Regions from separate parts of the Leucobacter sp. Psy1 genome, predicted to be linked through region 3. Evidence: riboswitches for the same ligand, from Rfam matches in the RefSeq annotation. Region 3 holds a riboswitch; each other region holds the start of a gene.
The links. A riboswitch is a leader RNA that binds a small molecule or an ion and turns the genes downstream of it on or off. The one in region 3 is predicted to bind thiamine pyrophosphate.
Positions count from the first base shown of each region.

Region 1 (4,787 bases), 270 kb from region 3:
GAGGAGTACCCCACCGATGGCACTCCGGTCGTACCCGTTGATCGAGGGGGCCTCGTCACCTGGCACGGGCCAGGCCAGCTCGTCGGGTATCCCATCATCAAGCTCAGCCCGAACCGGGGCGTCGTCGACGTGGTCCGCGCGCTCGAGCAGGTCATCATCGACGTCTCCGCCGAGTTCGGGGTCACCGGGTACCGGGTCGCCGGTCGCACCGGGGTGTGGGCTCAGGCGGGAGCCGCCGAGGCGAAGTACGCGCAGATCGGTCTCCGTGCACGGGCGCACGTCATTACCCACGGTTTCGCCCTGAACTGCAGCAACTCGCTCGAACCGTTCGGCGGTTTCGTACCGTGCGGCATCACCGACGCCGGCGCGGCCACGCTGAGCACCCTCGCGGGAACGGCGATCACCCCTGCGGATGTGGTGCCGGTCATCACTCCGCGTCTGGTCGCCGCACTCGAGGAGCTCGCCGCATGAGCGCGCGCAACATCGGCGCCCCTCTCTCCGAGGTGCTCGCCGAGCAGACTAGAGCCGAAAAGGCGCTGAAGGTCGCGCCGCGTGAACCCGAACTGGTCGTCGCGACCGGAGGATGCGGAGGCGGGCAACCCCCCGCCGCTTCCGCCCCCTCGCCTGACCAGGAGGGACGACCCACCGCGAACGGGCGTACACTCCTGCGCATCGAGGCCAGAAACGCCGAGACTCCCATCGAGCGCAAGCCCGAGTGGATCAAGACGCGAGCCAAAACCGGTCCTGAGTACACCGACGTGCGAGGTCTCGTGCAGCGCGAGGGTCTCCACACGGTCTGCCAGGAGGCAGGATGCCCGAACATCTACGAGTGCTGGGAGGACCGCGAGGCGACATTCCTCATCGGCGGGTCGATCTGCACGCGGCGCTGCGACTTCTGCCAGATCACCTCGGGCAAACCGCTCCCCCTCGACACCGACGAGCCGCGTCGCGTCGCCGAGTCGGTGCGCACCATGGGCCTGCGCTACGCGACGATCACGGGCGTGACGCGAGATGATCTGCCGGATACCGGAGCCTGGTTGTACGCCGAGACCATCCGCCAGATTCACGAGTTGAACCCGGGCTCCGGGGTCGAGGTACTCGCGGACGACCTGGGTGGGCGTCCGTCCGATTTGCAGCAGGTATTCGACGCGAAGCCCGAAGTGTTCGCGCACAACCTCGAGACCGTTCCCCGCCTCTTCCGCAGCATCCGCCCTGGGTTCCGGTATCAGCGGTCGCTCGACGTCATCCGGCAGGCACGTGAGGCGGGGATGATCACGAAGTCGAACCTGATTCTCGGCATGGGCGAGGAGCGCGCGGAGGTGCACGACACGATGCAGGAACTGTTCGATTCCGGGTGCGACATCCTCACGCTCACCCAGTACCTGCGCCCGTCGAAACTGCACCGACCAGTGCATCGCTGGGTCCGCCCAGAGGAATTCGTCGAGCTCAAGGCCGATGCGGACGCGATCGGTTTCGCCGGAGTGCTCGCCGGGCCGCTCGTCCGCTCGTCGTATCGTGCGGGTCGGCTCTGGGCGCAGACGATGGCGGTTCAGAACCGTCCTGTTCCCGAGAACCTGCAGCACCTCGCCGACAAGGCGGCTGACGCGTTCCCGCAGGCGGTCTGAGACCTGCGTGCGTCGTGGGGCGGGGCTCATCCGTAGCGCCCCGCCCCACGACGCGTTAGGGTGGGTGGCAGTACCCCACGGGTGCCCGAGGCATCGGGCTGAGATCGCGCTTCGGCCGCGCGGGACCGTCGAACCTGATCTGGTCAGCACCAGCGGAGGAAGCGAGTCCCAGCATGATCCCCGATTTCCGTTGCCACGTGGTCACCGGCGGCGATGACCATCGTCGTACCGTCGAGGTGGCCCGCGCCGCAGCCGCGGGAGGTGCCGGCGTGGTGCAGGTCCGCTCGAAACCGATCTCCGCCCGCGCGCTCACCGAGCTCACGACGCACGTGGCCGAGGCGGTCGCCGCAGTTGCATCCGGTACGAGAGTGCTGGTCGACGACCGCGTCGATGTCGCGGCGGCGCTGGCGCTGCGCGGCGTTCCGGTACACGGGGTGCACATCGGGCAGGACGATGTGACGGTGCGCGACGCTCGCGCGCTCCTCGGCAGCTCGGCGATCATCGGCGTGACGACGGGCACGTGGGACCTCGTCCACGCCATCCACGACGTTGCCGACCTCGTGGACTACATCGGTGCCGGCCCGTTCCGCCCGACCCCGACGAAGGACTCGGGACGCCCGCCGCTCGGGCTCGCCGGTTACCCGTCGCTGGTGGCCGAATCCCCGGTCCCGGTGATCGCCATCGGAGATGTCACCGCTGAGGACGCTGCCGATCTCGCGCGCACCGGCGTCACCGGAGTCGCGATCTCGCGGGAGTTCATGGGGGCACGCGATCCGGAGGGACTGGCCAGGTCGGTGATCCGCGGGTTCGAGTCCGGACGATGAGCGGCATCGGCACGACGGATCGCGCCATCGTGATCGGCGGAGGCATTGTCGGCCTCGTGGCGTGCTTCGAACTCTCAGAGCTCGGCATTCCCGTCTCGCTCATCGATCCCGCTCCGGCGTCGGGTGCGACGCACCACGCGGGCGGCATGCTCGCGCCGATCGCCGAGGTGCAGTACCGGCAGGAGGCCCTCTTCCCGCTGATGCTGCGCTCGGCTGCCCTCTCCGCCGACGTCGTGCAGCGAGTCGGGGCGGCGACACCGCTACCGACCGGATACCGCGACGACGGGACGCTCGTGGTCGCGGCGGATCGCGCGGATGCCGACCATCTCCGGAGACTCGCCGACTACCAGCGCGCGCACGGGATGACGGTGGATCGCCTGACCGTGCGCGAGGCACGTCGTCTGGAGGGCGCCCTCGCACCCGGCCTCGCCGCCGCAGTCTCGATCGCAGGAGACCATCAGCTCGCACCGCGACGCTTCGCCGCCGCGCTCATCGACGCCCTCGAACGCCGCGGGACCGAGTTCATTCGCGAGCGGGCCGTCAGCCTCGACGGCGGCGACCCCTGCCGGTCGATCCGTTGCGAGTCGGGGGCCATCGATGCCTCTGGGGCGACCGTCGTGCTCGCGAATGGGATGGGTGCCGCCGACGTGACTGGGTGGTACCGCGGCGCGCACCCGCTCCGCCTCAGGCCGGTCGCCGGAGACATCATGACGCTGCGGGTCCCCGAGCGACTGCGTCCACTCACGACCCGGGTGATCCGCGCGTTCGTCGAGGATCGGCCGGTGTACCTCATCCCCCGCGACGACCGCACCGTCGTTCTCGGGGCGACCAGCCGCGAGGACGACGGGCGGCTCCCCCGAGCGGGTTCGCTTTACGACCTGCTTCGCGACGGGATTCGCGTGGTCCCCGGACTCGAGGAGTGCGAACTGCTCGAGGCGACGGTCGGTGTCCGTCCGGGTACTCCCGACGACCTGCCGTACCTCGGCCGAGCGGGGTCGAACCTCGTCGTCTCGACCGGCTATTTCAGGCACGGTGTCCTCCTGGCCGCGCTCGGCGGACGCGTGGTGTCCGACGCGGTATCCGGATCCGGCACCGTCGCCGACCTCGATATCTCGGCCTGCGACCCCTGGAGGCACGCCGAGCGCTCGGCGCCCTCCGGCACCCAGCAGGCTCCCGACCCCCACCAGCACGACTCGAGAGGAACCGACGCATGCACTACACCGTGAACGGCGATCCGCACGAAGCCGAGGCGATCAGCATCGCCGAGCTCGTCGCCGGCCTGACCTCGGCGACCCAGGGCGTCGCTGTCGCTCTGAACGGCGACGTGGTGCCGCGGTCCGCCTGGGATCGCGCACTGTCCGACGGCGACGCCGTCGACGTGCTCACCGCGGTGCAGGGCGGGTGACGGCGTGCTGACCATCGCCGACCGCACCTTCGACTCACGGCTCGTCATGGGCACGGGAGGGGCGACGTCGCACGCGCTGCTGGAGGAAGCCCTCGTCGCGAGCCGCACCGAACTCACGACGGTCTCCATGCGGCGCCACAGCGGCGACTCCGAGGCACAGGGAGAGTCGGTGTTCGCGCTGCTGGAGCGACTCGGGATCGCCCCGCTCCCCAACACCGCAGGGTGCCGCACCGCCCGCGACGCCGTCATTACGGCGAAGCTCGCCCGAGAAGCCCTCGGCACCGACTGGGTGAAGGTCGAGGTCATCGCCGACGAGCGCACTCTGCTCCCCGACACCGCGGAGCTCCTCGATGCCTGCGAGCTGCTCGTCGCGGAGGGGTTCACGGTGCTCGCCTACACGTCCGATGACCCCGTGGTCGCCGCGCGACTCGAGGACTCGGGTGTGGCGGCCGTCATGCCGCTCGGCTCCCCCATCGGCACTGGCCTCGGGATCCTGAACCCGCACAACATCGAGCTGATCTGCAATCGCGCCACGGTGCCCGTGCTGCTCGACGCCGGCGTCGGCACCGCCTCGGACGCCGCGCTCGCGATGGAGCTCGGATGCTCCGGCGTGCTGCTGGCGAGCGCCGTCAACCGGTGCCAGGACCCCGTGGTGATGGCGCAGGCGATGCGTCACGCCGTCGAGGCCGGCGCTCTCGCCCGGCAGGCCGGCCGCATCCCGAAACGGGAGCACGCCGTCGCGTCGTCCACCTTCGATGGTCTCGCGAGCTGGGCGGAGCAGGTCCTGTGACCCGCCCGCCCGCAGCGCTGGACGAACGGGAGCTCAGACGCATCGCCAGGCAACTCGCCCTCCCCGGGTTCGGGCTGCCCCAGCAGGAACGACTCGCCGAAGCCCACGTGCTCGTCATCGGCGCGGGAGGGCTCGGCTGCCCG
Region 1 is NZ_CP083692.1:1,163,494-1,168,280, reverse strand. Features, by position in the region: gene lipB (lipoyl(octanoyl) transferase LipB) at 1-471, shown strand, start outside; gene lipA (lipoyl synthase) at 468-1,625, shown strand; TPP riboswitch at 1,693-1,804, shown strand; gene K8P10_RS05525 (thiamine phosphate synthase) at 1,799-2,449, shown strand; gene thiO (glycine oxidase ThiO) at 2,446-3,675, shown strand; gene thiS (sulfur carrier protein ThiS) at 3,660-3,854, shown strand; gene K8P10_RS05510 (thiazole synthase) at 3,859-4,644, shown strand; gene K8P10_RS05505 (ThiF family adenylyltransferase) at 4,641-4,787, shown strand, end outside.
Region 1: it holds a riboswitch for thiamine pyrophosphate, as region 3 does, so the genes downstream of both, K8P10_RS05525 (thiamine phosphate synthase) here and K8P10_RS06730 (TenA family protein) in region 3, are expected to answer to the same signal.

Region 2 (4,787 bases), 180 kb from region 3:
TCTGCGCTCCCGGTCGCACGAGGAACGCCGTCGCACCGAACTCGCCGAGCGACGCCGCGAACGCGAACCCGAGCGCGAGTCCGGCGGAGCGGCCGAGCATGGCGAGATCGATCGTCGCGAGCACGCGCAGCGGAGCGGCGCCGAGCATGGCCGCGGCGTCGCGCTGACGGGGATCGATGCCGCGCAGCACCGGCAGGATCGTGCGCACGACGAGCGGAAGGGCGACGAGCGCCTGCGCGATCGGGATCAGCACGACCGAGGTTCTGAGGTCGAACCCGATGCCCAGCGGCTGGTGCATGGTGAGCAGGAGGCCGAACCCGACCGTCACCGCCGAGACGCCGAGCGGCAGCATGATGAGCGCGTCGAACGCGCCGATGCTCCGACGCAGAGCGCGGGAGCGGGGGCGCCGCGACAGCACGAGGGCGACGAGCGCACCGAGGATGACGGCGATCGCGGTCGCGATGAGCGCGATCCCGATCGAGCGGCACGCCGCCTGGAGGACCGAGCCGATGATCGGGGATTCGGGAGGCGGGTCGACGAGGTTCACATAGTTCTGCACCGAGAACCCGCCGCCCGAGGCTTGGAACGAGCGCGCGACCAGGGTGATGATCGGGAGCCCGTGGAGCAGCAGAACTGTCGCGGCGAAGATCAGGATCACCGGCAGATGCCGTCTGCCCGGCTTGACACCCTCTTCCCGCTCGCTCCGCATCGCCACGGCGCGCTCGCGCTTCCTGCGGAGTCGCGACGAGACGACCAGCGTGAGGATCACGATCGCGAGCTGGGCGAGTGACAGCACGGCGGCGGAGCGCAGGTCGAGGAACTGGACGGTGAGCTGGTAGATCTCCGTCTCGATGTTCGCGAACCGCCGCCCGCCGAGCACGAGCACGATGCCGAACGATGTGGAACAGAACAGGAAGACGAGGGCGGCAGCCGACGCGATCGCCGGCGCGAGCGCCGGCACCGTGATCGTCCAGAACACGCGAACCGGGCCGGCACCGAGCATGCTCGCGGCCTGTGCCGTCCGCGAGTCGAGCTGGGACCAGAACCCTCCGACCGTCCGCATGACGACGGTCACGTTGAAGAACGCGAGCGCCGCGACGATGACGGGGAGTGATCGCTCGAGCCCGGTCCACGAGAGCGGTCCTCCCGCACCGAAGAGCGAGGTGAAGGCGACGCCCACCACGACGGTGGGCAGCACGAACGGCACCGTGAGGAGGCCGCGCAGCGCCACACGCCCCCGGAAGTCCAGTCGGTACAGCACGAAGGCGGCCGGAATGCCGAGCGCGAGCGAGAGCACCGTTGCGAGCCCTGCCTGGGTGACGGTATGACCGATCACCTGCCAGGTGCGCGGGTCCGAGAACACGGCGGGAACCCCGCTCGCATCGAATGCGCCGTCGCTCGTGAACCCGGTCGCGACGAGCGCCGCGACCGGCCAGAGGAAGAAGAGCGCGAGGAAGACGAGCGGCAGCGCGGCGGCGATCCCCCAGGCGAGCCGCCCGCGCATCACCCGGCCGCGGCGCCGGCGACCGCGTCGGCGACGGCCTTCTGCCAGTCCGTGAGCCCCGCGGCGATCTCGTCGCTCGGCAGGTCGTGGGGCTCCTCGGGCAAGGGGGCGAACTGCTCCCACTCCTCGGGCACGGAGGCCTCGGGATCGACCGGGTACATGTACATCGTCTCGGCGATCGTGTCCTGGAACTCGCCCGACAGCAGGTAGTCGACGACCGCCCTGGCACCCTCGGGGTTCTCCGCCCCTTCGAGGACGCCGGCGTACTCGACCTGACTCGAGCAGGTGTCGAGCAGTGCCGCGCTCGTGGAAGACCCGTCGTCGGCGATCGTCGCCGCGGGAGACGAGCTGTAGGAGAGCACGATCGGGCGGGTGCCGCCTTCGCCTCCCTGCGTGAACTGGCCGTAGTAGGCGTCGCTCCACCCCTGCTCGACCCGGGCGCCGTTCTCCACGAGATCGCTCCAGTAGTCTGCGTACGCGTCGGCGCCGAAGTAGGCGACCGTGCCCACGAGGAACGAAGCCCCGGTCGACGACGCTGCGGGATCGAGGATCACCGTGAGTTCGCGGTACTCGGGCTTCAGCAGATCCTCGTAGGTCTCGGGGGCCGCGATCCCCTGGTCAGCGAACCAGACCGGGTCGATGTTGAAGCAGGTTGCGCCCCGGTCGATCGGCACGAGCGCGTCCGACCCGTCAACCGCCAGCGCGGCAGCGTCTTCTGGCAGCCCCTCCGGCACGTAGTCCTCTGCGACATCGGCGTCCACGACTCGCGACGCGAAGATCTGGTCGACGCCGAAGAACGCGTCGCCGAGCGGGGCGCCCTGTGTCAGCACGAGCTGGTTCGCGAGTTCTCCCCCGTCGCCCGACCCGACCACCTCGACGTCGTATCCGGTGGCCGCGCTGGCCGCCTCGGCGAATGCCTCGTTCGGGAATGAGTCGTGCACGATCAGCGTGACAGTGCCGCCAGCGTCGGCGTCGGAGCCGGCATCGGCCGAGCATCCGGCGAGGAGCAGCGCGGCGGCTCCGGTGAGAGCGGCGGTCGTGGTGAGTGCGGCGCGTCGGCGCGGCACGGCGGTGCGCATGGGCATCATCGAGGCTTCCTTCCTCCGCTGGTATGAACCAGATCAGGTTGAACGGTCGAAGCTCGCGAGCTCCCTCTCAGCCCGGCGCGTCCGGACTCCCGTGGATTGCCCCGTCAGTCTACCGCTTGCGCCCCGGCCACCGCCACATGCGTCGTCCAGTGCCGGCCTCGGGCCGAGGTGCGTCGTCCGGCGAGTCCCAGTCCGTGAATCCGTCGACCTGTGCGGTCTCCTGAGCGTCGGGGTCCGCAGGGGTTCCGGAGTCCTCACGAGGAGCGGCTCCGTCGAGGCGGTCGCGCGGCGCCTCCTCCCAATCGGTGACGGCACCGTCCCAGGAGAACGCGGCGAGAATCGCTTCGGCCTCCGAGTCGCTCACCCGCAACTCGTCCTCAGTGACGTCGTCCAGACGCTCCGGGAGGTCAGGCTCATCCGGAGCAGTCGCATCAGGCGCAGGCTCGTCGGATGCGGGCTCGTCGGTCTCGGAGTGGTCGGTACGAGTTTCATCGGCCTCGACTGCTTCTGACTCGACCGCTTCCGGCTCGACCCCTTCTGACTCGACCGCTTCCGGCTCGACCTCTTCGGTCGTCACCTCCGCGGTCTCGAACTCATCTGGTTCACGTTCGTCCGCGTCGACAGCTGCGTGTCCAGGACCGTCTGGCGCATGATCGGGTGTCCCGGGTTCCTCGTCCACCGGCGGCAGCTCCGGCAGGGCGTCGGCTTGCGCTGCGCCGGTGCCGGCTGTAGCGCCGCCGAACCCGAGGAATCCGGTGAGCCGCTCACGCGCACCTGCCCAGCGTGCTCGCACGCCCGGAGCGCGATCCGCGTTCGCGAGCGGCCCGTCGGCGTCGTCGGTGATGGCCGCGGCGAGTGCGTCTGAACTCCAGGGCTGCGTCTCCGCGTCGGTATCCGCGTTCCGGGAGGTAAGCGCCCGACGCTCCCCGCCGCGCACCAGCTCGACGACGGTCCCGATGCGAGCGGCGTCTGCGCGGCCGGCGACGACGCCGAGGAGCATCCCGGCCCCGATCTCGGCAGCGGCGATCCCTCCGGTCACCCACGGGTCCGGCCCAGCCTGCGCGAGCCGGTCCGGTCCCATCGCACCGCTCGCGAGCACGGCGAGGAGCACGACGGCGAGCCCGGTGAGGGCCGCGGCGAGCACGGGAACGACGACCGCGGCGCCCCAGCCCGCGCCGCGCAGCGTGGTCCGGCGGGCGGCGGCCACCCCGAGCGCGAGGCCGACGATGACGACGATCGCGGGCGCGACGGGTGCGAAGCTGCCCCAGCTCGGCGGAATCGCCCCCATGAGCGGCAGGGCGGGGATCGGGCCGACAAGGGCGTCGAACGGCGAGACTGACGTGCCGATGCCGACCGCGAACCCCGTTCCGACGAACCACGACAGCGACCAGATCAGCGCCACGGGGAGGAACGCCAGCTGCACGACGAACAGCACGATCGCTCCGAGCGGGTCGAGCTGCAGATTCTGGGAGAGGGCGGTGATGTCGACGTAGCCGATGACGAGCGAGATCGTGAAGCCGGCTGCGGCGAGCGCTGCGAGACCTGCCAGCGCGCCGAGTGCGAGCCGCAGCACCTCCTGGGTTCTGACCGGGAGTGTTGAGGCGAGGATCGGCGACACGCGGTTCACCGTCAGTTGCAGACGCCTGACCGCGCGCGAGAACCATCGCTGGTCCGTGAGGCCGGCGCGCACGACGAAGGCGGAAAGCATGCTGATGGCGTAGATGAGTCCGAGCGTCAGCGGCGCGCGCCACTCGGGTTCGGGGAGAGCCCGGGCGACGAGCGGGAGGCAGGCGAATCCGACGGCCGCGAAACCGATGCCGCCGCCGATGACGCCGGCCGCACCCGATCCGCCGCGGGACGCGAATCTCCAGCCTGCGCGCATCGCGAGGAGAACGGTCACGAGTGAGATCCCGAGCGGTGCGAGGGACACCGGGAAGGCGAACGCCTCGCCGGGGAGGCCGAGACCCAGCGCGGCCTCGGCGGTCACCGACACCTCGAGCGGCACGCCGTGCGCCAGGAACCACACCGAGACGATGCCGCCGATCAGCTCTGCCGGCGTCGCGTCCAGTCCGAAGGTGATCACCCACATGAGGATCGCCGGCACCCCGATGAGTACGAACCCGGCGAGTGCGACGGCTCCCGCCTCGATCGCCGCGATCACGGCCGTCAGTGTGGCTCTCATCGCCTGGAAGTGT
Region 2 is NZ_CP083692.1:1,245,262-1,250,048, reverse strand. Features, by position in the region: gene K8P10_RS05910 (iron ABC transporter permease) at 1-1,504, opposite strand, end outside; gene K8P10_RS05905 (thiamine ABC transporter substrate binding subunit) at 1,504-2,592, opposite strand; TPP riboswitch at 2,586-2,695, opposite strand; gene K8P10_RS05900 (DUF6350 family protein) at 2,702-4,774, opposite strand.
Region 2: it holds a riboswitch for thiamine pyrophosphate, as region 3 does, so the genes downstream of both, K8P10_RS05905 (thiamine ABC transporter substrate binding subunit) here and K8P10_RS06730 (TenA family protein) in region 3, are expected to answer to the same signal.

Region 3 (4,787 bases):
GGAGTGGAGGTCCTCTCCGACCCCGAGTTCATCGGGCTGGAGCGAACGCTGCTGGAAGCCCTCGGAGTGGATTCAGCGCGCTGAGTCGAGCGCCTGCTGCCAGAAGTCGGCCTCGAGCCGGGTCGCGGTGCGGAAGATCCGGACCAGCGCATCGAATCGCTCCCTCGAGACCGTCTCGCCGCCGAGAGCATCGAGTCTCCCGACAGCGAGCTCAGCTGCGCCTTGGAATTCGGCGCCGGCGTACTCGCCGATCCACTCGGCGTAGGGATGATCCGCGGTGGCACGACGTGCGGGATCGAGTGCGGTACCGATCTCCGCGTAGCCGATCGCGCAGGGAGCGAGCGCGACGTGCAGATCGAGCAGGTCGCCGGCCATGCCGGTGTCGAGCACGTAGCGGGTGTAGGCGACCGTCGCCTGCTTCTCGGAGGCGCGATCGAGCTCTTCCTCGGAGATCCCCCACCTCGCCGTGAGCCGGCGGTGCAGGTCGGTTTCGTGCAGGATCGCCTCCAGCGCGCCGCTCGCGTCGCGGATGTCGGAGAGACTGCGGCTCTTGTACGCGGCGAGTGCGTTCGCTCGCGCGAACTGCACCAGGAACAGGTAGTCCTGCACCAGGTAGTCCTGGAACGCGCCGAGCGGCACCGTGCCGGACTCGATCCCCCGCACAAACTCGTGCTCGGTGTACGCCTGCCACTCCGCACCGATCGCAGCTTTCAGATCTGAGAAGAGACTCATCCCTGCTCTCCCATCACCGGGTGGGTATAACTCGCATGGAAGAAGTCGAGTTCGATGGCGACAGCTCGTGCAAAGAAGTTCTCGGCGATGGCGCGCTGGGCGGGCCCGACCCGGTCAAGCTCGGCCCGGAGGAACCCGACGAGATCGTGGAACTCCGGGTAGTCGTGCAGCGTGATCCAGTCCGCGTGCACGAAGCTTTCCGGCAGCGGTTTCGGTGCTCTTGTCGCCCAGTCGAGGTAGAGCCACTCGGCGACGAGCAGCACCGCCAGGATCGCCGCGTACTCCCGCGTCGCGGCGGCCTCCCGGAACAGCGCCGTGAACGCCGCCGTCGGTTCGGTGTCGGGAATGCGTGAGCGCTGCGCCTCGGTGACGCCGAGCGCCTCGAATGCGCGTAGGAAGTAGGTGTTCTCATCCCCCGCGACCTCGCCGATGAAGCGGGAGAACCTCAGTCGCGGTCCCAGCGCGTCTGCGGTCGAGACCGCGGAGCCGAGCAGCACGAGAAAGCTGTCGAGGAACCGGTAGTCCTGCACCAGGTACCCGGCCATCACCGCGTCGTCGACGCTTCCGTCGTACAGCTCCCGGACGAACCGATGCGTCACCGCCTGATCCCAGGTCTCCCGATTCTGCAGGCGCAACTGTTCAGTAAAACTGTGGTTCATGGACATTCCTCCGCGAGTACGAACTCGATCAGGTTCCCGGGTGTGATCTCAGCCCGCTTCGGGCACCCCGTGTCTTCGCCCCCACCCTAGCGCGTCTCTCGAACTGCTGCTCATCGGTTGCGCGCTCCTGTTCACGCGGTCGGTACGCTCGAGGCGTAGCGACCAGCCGCTTCGGTCATACCCGCCAGCACCCGGCGAAGTGGTCATCGACCATACCCGCCGACTGCATGAGCGCGTACATCGTCGTCGGGCCGACGAAGCGGAAACCGAGCTTCCTGAGCTCCTTGCTCAGGGCAGTGGACTCCGGCGTCACCGCGGGCACGTCGGCCATTGCGACCGGGCGAACCCGGTCAGCTCCGGAGCGCACCGGCGCAAACGACCACATCAGCTCGTCGAGCTCTCCGTCCGCCATATCCCGCACCAGCGCCGCATTGGCGATCGTCGCCTCGATCTTCGCGCGGTTTCGGATGATGCCGGCGTCGCTGAGCAACCGCTCGACGTCGTCCTCACCGAACGCGGCGACGCGCGCCGGGTCGAAGCCCGCGAACACCTCGCGGAACCGCGCACGCTTCCGCAGGAACGTGATTCACGACAGACCGGCCTGGAACCCCTCGAGCGCCATCTTCTCGAACAGTGCCCGATCCCCGCGCAGAGGGACGCCCCACTCCTCGTCGTGGTAGCGACGGTACTCCACGTCGTCACCGACCCAAGCGCAGCGAGAGATGCCATCGGGACCGGCCAGGATCGCAGTCACCCGGACGGGGTAGCAAGAGCCGGGCCTCAACGTGCGATCGGTAGCGCGCAGCACTGTCCAGTTCAGATCGAAATGGGCACGCCGATATTCATGAGGCCCTCCCGACCCGATACGACGACCGCGTCGAGGTCGTGAATCACCGGGGCGTGCTCCGCAGCGCGGTGATAGGTCTCCGCCGACCAGTTCGTCAGGCCGAGCATGCGCAGGTTCGCCACCCGCAGTTCTCCGACGATGTCGGCCGTCCCGCGAATCGGGCCCGTGAGCGACTCGCCGAAGCGCTCGGATTACTGACCGACGAGGTCGCCGTACCGCGGGTGCTGCTCGGTCGCCCGCCGCACCACTTCACGGAGCGGAACGCCCCGATCCGCCATAGCGTTCAACGCGGCGAAGTCGGACGCCTCCGCGAACTCGTGCCACTCCCGCTCATCGAGACGGTCGGCCAACGGACGGTGCGGATCCCACCCGACGAGCACGTTCCCTAGGTCGAACACGACGGCGCCCACGGAGGTCCCGGTTGATACTGGCATGTCGCCCACGGTACGCACCGGATCTCCAAGACTCACTCAGTTGATAGTCTCGGAAGCCGACGTACGGAGCCCACTATGCCTCAAGATCTTCCACTTTCCGGGAGGACCGCTCTCGTCACCGGCGTCTCACGTCGACGCGGGATCGGATTCGCCGTAGCAACGAAGCTCGCGACGCTCGGCGCGAGCGTCTTCATCCACCACTATCGCCCGCATGACGAGCGGCTCCCCTGGGGTGGCGACGATCTCGACGAAGTGCGATCGGGTGTGCGCGCTGCACTCACGGGCGATGCGACGACGGGAGATATCGACGCAGACCTCACCGACGCCTCGAAGGTCCCGGCGGTACTCGACGCGGCCTTCTCCCTGACGGGGGATCTCGACATCGTGGTCTGCAATCACGCTCGGAGCGGCGACGACGGGAGCATCCTCGACATGACACCGGAGCGGCTGGACGCGTTCTGGGACACCAACACGCGCTCGACCCTCCTGCTCACCGCTGAGTTCGCGCGACGGAAGTCCGGCGCCGCTCAAGCGGCTCCGCTGCGACCCGGCGACCCCGTGCCGTTCCACGGACCGTTCACAAGCCCCGTAGGTCGCGTCTTCTGGATGACGTCAGGACAGATCGACGAGGCTATGCCGGGCGAGGTTGCCTACGCGACCAGCAAAGCGGCGCTCGCGGGCGTGACAAAGACCGTCGCCGCCGAGCTGATGCGTCTCGGCATCGTGCTCAACACGATCAATCCTGGACCGGTGAACACCGGCTATCTCGATGCTGACACCACCGACCGAGCCCTGGACAGTCTCGACGAGCGGTTCGCTGCACTGCCTTTCGGAAGAGTCGGAGCCCCCTCCGATCCCGCCGAACTCATCGGATGGCTCTCTTCCTCTGGCGGATCGTGGATCGTGGGACAGGTCCTCACGAGCGACGGCGGATTCAGCCTGAGCTGAGCACGATCCCTCGGACAGTCGCGCTCGAGCAACTGCTCGCGGGCCGTGGTCACGGACCGAACAGCACGACCCGGTTACCGTCGGGATCGGTGAGCTGCAGGATGCGCGCACCACCTCCAGGTTGCGGTCCCTCGTGGGCGAAGCCCGCCTCGGTCAGACGCGCTGCCGCGCCGTCAAGATCGGACTCGCCGAGAACAACTGCGGACTTCCCGGCTCGATCCGGCTCCGACCACACCTGCAAGCCGAACCCCTCGCCGAGATGCCACTCGAGCAGACCTGCCATCGGACGCGCATCGGGGGCGCGCTCGAAGAGGTCGCGGTACCAGCGCTCGGCGCGCTCCAGGTCGGTGACGGTGCACTGTGCGAGCACGTGATCGATCATGTCCGACTCCTTCGTCAGCGTGTGCCGGCAGTCTCCCACACCCGCGCATACTCGTCCACGACAAGCGGCCAGAGGACCTCCCGTGCAGTCTCGACCGAGGTGATGCGCTCGGCGAGCGGCGCGAACACCACGAACTCGTGCGGGATCACGCGGCCCGCGCGATCGGTGCGGCCCTCGGGGTCGGGGAATCGCACGGCGACGCGATCCCCCACTGCGCGACACAGTTCAGGATCGCCGCCGACGCCGCCGAAGACCTGCTCGTAGACGGGCAGCGGATCGGGCACACCCCCGTCGCGGAGGAACCGGAAGCCCCACGTTCTGCCCCGCGTCGCCCAGATGAACTCGTCCGCGCTCATCGCCGGCTCCTCAGGAGGACGCGTTCGGCCTCGCCGCGGTCCAGCCCCATCCGGAAGCTCGTGAGCACGGCAGTGAGGTAGTCCCGTTTCGCGAGCGCCTGCGCGTTGATCTGCGCGAGCTTGTCCCCGCTGAGATCGGCCAGGCGCTTGATCGCCTTCCCCGAGATCACCGAGACGGCGAGACGCTTCGCCATGCCGAGCCGGCCGGGCAGCGGAACCTTGCTGAGAACACCGGTGATCGCGCCGACCACGTCTCCGAGTCCACCGGCGCTGCGCACCAGATTCTCCGCGACACGGCCTGACGACTGCTGCATCTGCGCCCACCGCACGTGCCGTTCGAGCGGCAGCGTCGACGCGATCGGCAGGATGAGCTCGACGCCGATGCGGCGGTGCACCTCGATGCGATCCGGATCGAACTTCGCCGAGGAG
Region 3 is NZ_CP083692.1:1,429,673-1,434,459, reverse strand. Features, by position in the region: gene K8P10_RS06740 (ABC transporter ATP-binding protein) at 1-84, shown strand, start outside; gene tenA (thiaminase II) at 73-732, opposite strand; gene K8P10_RS06730 (TenA family protein) at 729-1,391, opposite strand; TPP riboswitch at 1,380-1,471, opposite strand; partial or broken gene K8P10_RS06725 (DNA-3-methyladenine glycosylase I) at 1,567-2,145, opposite strand; gene K8P10_RS06720 (hypothetical protein) at 2,208-2,360, opposite strand; gene K8P10_RS06715 (hypothetical protein) at 2,430-2,672, opposite strand; gene K8P10_RS06710 (SDR family oxidoreductase) at 2,748-3,620, shown strand; gene K8P10_RS06705 (VOC family protein) at 3,670-4,002, opposite strand; gene K8P10_RS06700 (hypothetical protein) at 4,017-4,358, opposite strand; gene K8P10_RS06695 (ATP/GTP-binding protein) at 4,355-4,787, opposite strand, start outside.

Region 4 (4,787 bases), 1.6 Mb from region 3:
GTCGGGAGCGCGACCTATACTGGGGGTTCGGCGACGAGCAGCGGGAGGCGTTGATGGCCATCACCACGGGATCTGAGCGGGCACGCGCCACTCTGGCGTTCCTCCGACGGAAGATCACGACGGGCGAGTGGGCGGTCGGTGAGCGCATCCCGATCGAACCCGAGCTGGCCGAGCAGACCGGAGTCGGCCGCTCGACGGTGCGCGAGGCCGTGCGATCGCTCGCGAGCATCGGCATGCTCGAGACGCTCCCGGGCCGCGGCACGTTCGTGCGCTCGTCCGCACCGACGAGCACCCTGCTCAACGAGTACCTCGCCGACTTCACGCTCGAGGAGATCCTGAGCTACCGGCGAGCTCTCGAGGTCGAGGCAGCACAGCAGGCCGCACTCCACCGCACCGATGAAGACATCGCCGCACTCGAGCAGGCGGCGGCCACCGAGCTCGGCTGCACCCGGTGCCCGGTGCTCGGACTCGTGAACGAGGACGCCGACACGGCGTTCAGCAGCCGATTCCACCGTCTCATCTTCGACGCGGCCAAGAACCGACTCCTCGCCTCTCTCTACTCGGGCATCAACGATCAGCTGCGCGCCCCCGAGCACCGAGGTCGGCTCGCGAACGTCGCCACGGGCACCGAAATGGAGCGGGATCACGCCCTCATTCTCGACGCCATCAAGAGCGGCGACTTCATCGATGCCGTCCACGCGATGGTCAACCACGTCGACCACGACGTCGTCATCGTCACCGCTGAACACGAAGTGGTGCCCCCGCTCGCCCGGACCCCCGAGCAGCAGCAGCGCATCGCGAACGCCTCCGAGCACACGGCGAACGCGCTGAGTGACGCCTGACCCGTCGGCGACTGACCCGTCGACGTCACGGCCGGGGAGCCGGAGCAAGTGCCGAGGCAGGGCGAATACCATTGACGGGTGAGCGAGTCGAAGATCCTGCTGTACTACGTGTTCGCACCGGTGGCAGACCCGGAGGCGGTGCGGCTGTGGCAGCGTGAGCTCTGCGAGTCGCTGGGGCTCCGGGGCCGCATCATCATCTCGCCCCACGGCATCAATGGCACCGTAGGCGGCGAGCTCGACGCGTGCAAGCTCTACGCAAGACGCACCCGCGAGTACGGCCCCTTCTCGGGGATCGAGTTCAAGTGGAGCGACGGCACCGGGTTCGCCGACGACACCGCTGAGCCGCTCCACGGCGTCGACCGACGCGCCCCCTGGCGCCGCTCGCGGGACTTCCCTCGACTCAGCGTGAAGGTGCGCGATGAGTTGGTGGCGTTCGGTCTCGCCGATGAAACCCGGGTGGACGCGAACGGCGTGGTGGGCGGCGGCACGCACCTCAGCCCGCAGGCGGTGAACGACCTCGTCGCGCAGCGGGGTGACGACGTCGTGTTCTTCGACGGACGCAACGCGTACGAAGCCGCCGTTGGTCGTTTCGAGAACGCGGTCGTTCCCGCCGTCAGCAGCACGCACGGGTTCATCGAGGAGATCGACAGCGGTGCGTTCGACGATTTGAAAGGGCGTCCGGTCGTCACCTACTGCACCGGGGGTATCCGCTGCGAGATCCTCTCCGCCGCGATGGTCGAGCGCGGCTTCACCGAGGTGTACCAGCTGGACGGCGGCATCGTCCGCTACGGCGAAGCGTTCGGCAACGAGGGGCTGTGGCACGGGTCGCTCGCCGTGTTCGACGGCCGCGAGACCGTCGACTTCGGGGGCGAAGAGGGGGACCCCGCCGAAGTGGTCGGGCGGTGCGCGGTCTGCGGATCCGGATCGAACACCCTCGTGAACTGCGCCGATCCCTCCTGCCGGGCCCGATTCGTCGCCTGCCCTGAGCACCGGGACGAGCGCTGCACCGAGCACGGTGGCGCCGCCGACGCGAGCCCCGAGACAGCGGCCAACGCTCTGCGCTAGACTCGCCCTCAACGACACGGGGTGCCGCACCAGCGGCTGAGATCACACCCGTCGAACCTGATCTCGTTGAGACGAGCGGAGGGATGTCGCAGTGAGCGAACCATACGTCGATGTTGTCAATGTGCTCTCGATTGCCGGGACCGACCCGACTGGCGGGGCCGGAATCCAGGCCGATCTGAAGGCCATCGCCGCGAACGGCGGCTACGGGATGGCGGCGGTGACCGCCCTCGTCGCCCAGAACACCTGCGGGGTGCGGGAGGTGCATGTTCCTCCCGTCGCATTTCTGACGGCGCAGCTCGACGCGGTCTCCGATGACGTGCGCATCGACGCGGTGAAGGTCGGCATGCTCGGTACTCCCGAGGTGATCACAGCAGTCGCCGACTGGCTGGAGCGCACCCGCCCGCCGGTCGTCGTCATCGACCCGGTCATGGTGGCGGCCAGCGGCGATCGCTTGCTCGGCACCGAAGCGGAGGACGCGCTCCAGCGAATCCTCCCTCTCGCCGACCTCATCACCCCGAACCTCCCCGAACTCGCGGTCATCGCCGGCGGCCCCGTCGCCGAGTCCTGGGACGCCATGCTGGAGCAGGCCGGTGCCGTCGCCGCTCTGCACGGAGTCCGGGTGCTCGCGAAGGGCGGTCATCTCGCAGGATCGGCGTCGCCCGATGCACTGGTCGACCCCGCGGGCGAGGTCGTGGCGTTCGAGGGAACGCGGATCCGCACCCGCAACTCCCACGGCACCGGCTGCTCCCTCTCCTCCGCCGTCGCAACTCGGATCGCCCGCGGTGACGACTGGGCGGCGGCCATCGGGGAGGCTCGCATCTGGCTCCGTGAGAGCCTCGCTGCATCGGACACCCTCGACGTCGGGCGCGGCAGCGGTCCGCTTCACCACTTCGCCGGTCTCTGGAGGCGCGGCGACGTCGACGGGGCGGCGGGAACCGCGGACGACATCCGCTCCGAGTGGTGGAACGCCATCGCCGACATTCGTGCAACGACCGACGCCCTGCCATTCATCACCCGGCTGGCTGCGGGCACCCTCCCGCGCAGCGCGTTCCTGGAGTACGTCGCGCAGGACTCCATCTATCTCGGCGAATACGCCCGGGTGCTCGCGCGGCTCTCGACCCTCGCTCCGGATCCCGCCGCGCAGCGATTCTGGCTACACGCGGCGCAGGGGGCCCTCATCGGTGAGCTCGAACTGCACCGGGACCGTCTCGGCGGGGCTCCGATCGGAGCCGCATCCGCAATCACGACGGGGTACACGAATCACCTCGTGGCATCCTGCGAGGACGGGTACGCCGTCGCCGCGGCGGCAGCGCTCCCCTGCTTCTGGATGTACAGCGACATCGGCACCCGGCTCTTCCGCGGCGAGCTCGGGGCGTTCGCGCGCGACCCCGAACACCCCTACGCCGAGTGGATCGCCACCTACGACGACCAGGCCTTCGCCGCGGACACCGAGTCCGCCATCGCACTCGTGACGACGCTCGCGTCAGAGGCCCGGCCGGCTCTTCGGGGGCGCATGTGGCAGGCGTTCCTCGCATCCGCCAGGTGGGAGCACGACTTCTTCGGGCAGGTGGGGATCGCCGCGGGGCCCTCGGACGTCACACCAGATCAATCACGCCTGCTCCCCGCACGGTAGGGGTGTGCGACTTTCCGCTCATCCCGGGATAATCGGGAGAGACCTGCACGACCCCCGTCGATCGAGAGGAACCCTCGACATGACCGACCCCACCATCTCCGTCGCCCAGTTCGCCGCAGGGACCGATGTGGAGGAGAACCTCGCATCCTGCCAGGAGCTCATCGCCCGAGCTGCTGCGACGAGCCACCTCGTGGTGCTGCCCGAGTACTCGATGTACGCCGACTTCGAGAAGACGCAGCCGGATCAGAACCACTCCGAGCCGCTCGATGGGCCGTTCGTCACGGCGCTGCGCGACTCGGCGCGCGAGCACGGCATCGCTGTTGTCGTGGGCATCAACGAGTCCGACCCGGACGACGATCGAGTGTCCAACACCCTCGTGGCCCTGTCGAAGACCGGCGAGCTCACGGGCGTGTACCGAAAGATCCACCTGTACGACGCGTTCGGGTTCCGCGAGTCCGACACCGTGATCCCGGCGAACATCGAGTCACCGCTCGTCTTCGATGTGGAGGGGGTCCGTATCGGCGCTGCCACCTGCTACGACCTGCGCTTCCCCGAGATGAGCCGCTGGCTCGTCGACCAGGGGGCCGACGTGATCGTCCTCCCTGCCGCGTGGATGGCCGGGCCGCTCAAGGAGCAGCAGTGGGACACGCTCGTGCGCGCCCGCGCGATCGAGAACACGGTATATGTCGCGGCCTGCGGGCAGACCGCACCGCGCTGCTCCGGGCAGAGCATGATCGTCGACCCGATGGGCGTGACGGTCGCCGCTGCCGGTGAGCGCGCGATGACGGTCGCGAGCGCCAGGATCGATCCTCAGCGCATCGCCGACGTGCGGAAGACCAACCCGAGCCTCGAGAACCGGCGGTTCACGGTCGTACCGCGCACCGCGTAACCCTGCGGGTGAGTTCGGCGCGTCGTCTACCAGATCGAGACGCGCTCGTCAGGGTCCATCCAGAGGGCGTCACCCGGCTGCGTGCCGTAGGTCTCGTGGAACGCGTCGAGGTTCCGCACGATCTGGTTGCAGCGGAACTCGTTCGGCGAGTGCGGATCGATCGTCAGCAGCCGCACGGTCTCGGCGGGCCGCGACGCCTGCTGCCAGGCCTGGGCCCAGGAGAGGAAGAATCGCTCGGCGCCGGTGAGCCCGTCGATCACGGGTGCTTCTTCCCCATGCAGAGAGCGCTGGTACGCACGCCACGCGATTGCCATGCCGCCGAGGTCACCGATGTTCTCGCCGATCGTGAGCTCCCCGT
Region 4 is NZ_CP083692.1:3,032,192-3,036,978, forward strand. Features, by position in the region: gene K8P10_RS14400 (FadR/GntR family transcriptional regulator) at 54-842, shown strand; gene K8P10_RS14405 (rhodanese-related sulfurtransferase) at 921-1,907, shown strand; TPP riboswitch at 1,915-2,008, shown strand; gene K8P10_RS14410 (bifunctional hydroxymethylpyrimidine kinase/phosphomethylpyrimidine kinase) at 1,999-3,540, shown strand; gene K8P10_RS14415 (carbon-nitrogen hydrolase family protein) at 3,620-4,429, shown strand; gene K8P10_RS14420 (M13 family metallopeptidase) at 4,456-4,787, opposite strand, start outside.
Region 4: it holds a riboswitch for thiamine pyrophosphate, as region 3 does, so the genes downstream of both, K8P10_RS14410 (bifunctional hydroxymethylpyrimidine kinase/phosphomethylpyrimidine kinase) here and K8P10_RS06730 (TenA family protein) in region 3, are expected to answer to the same signal.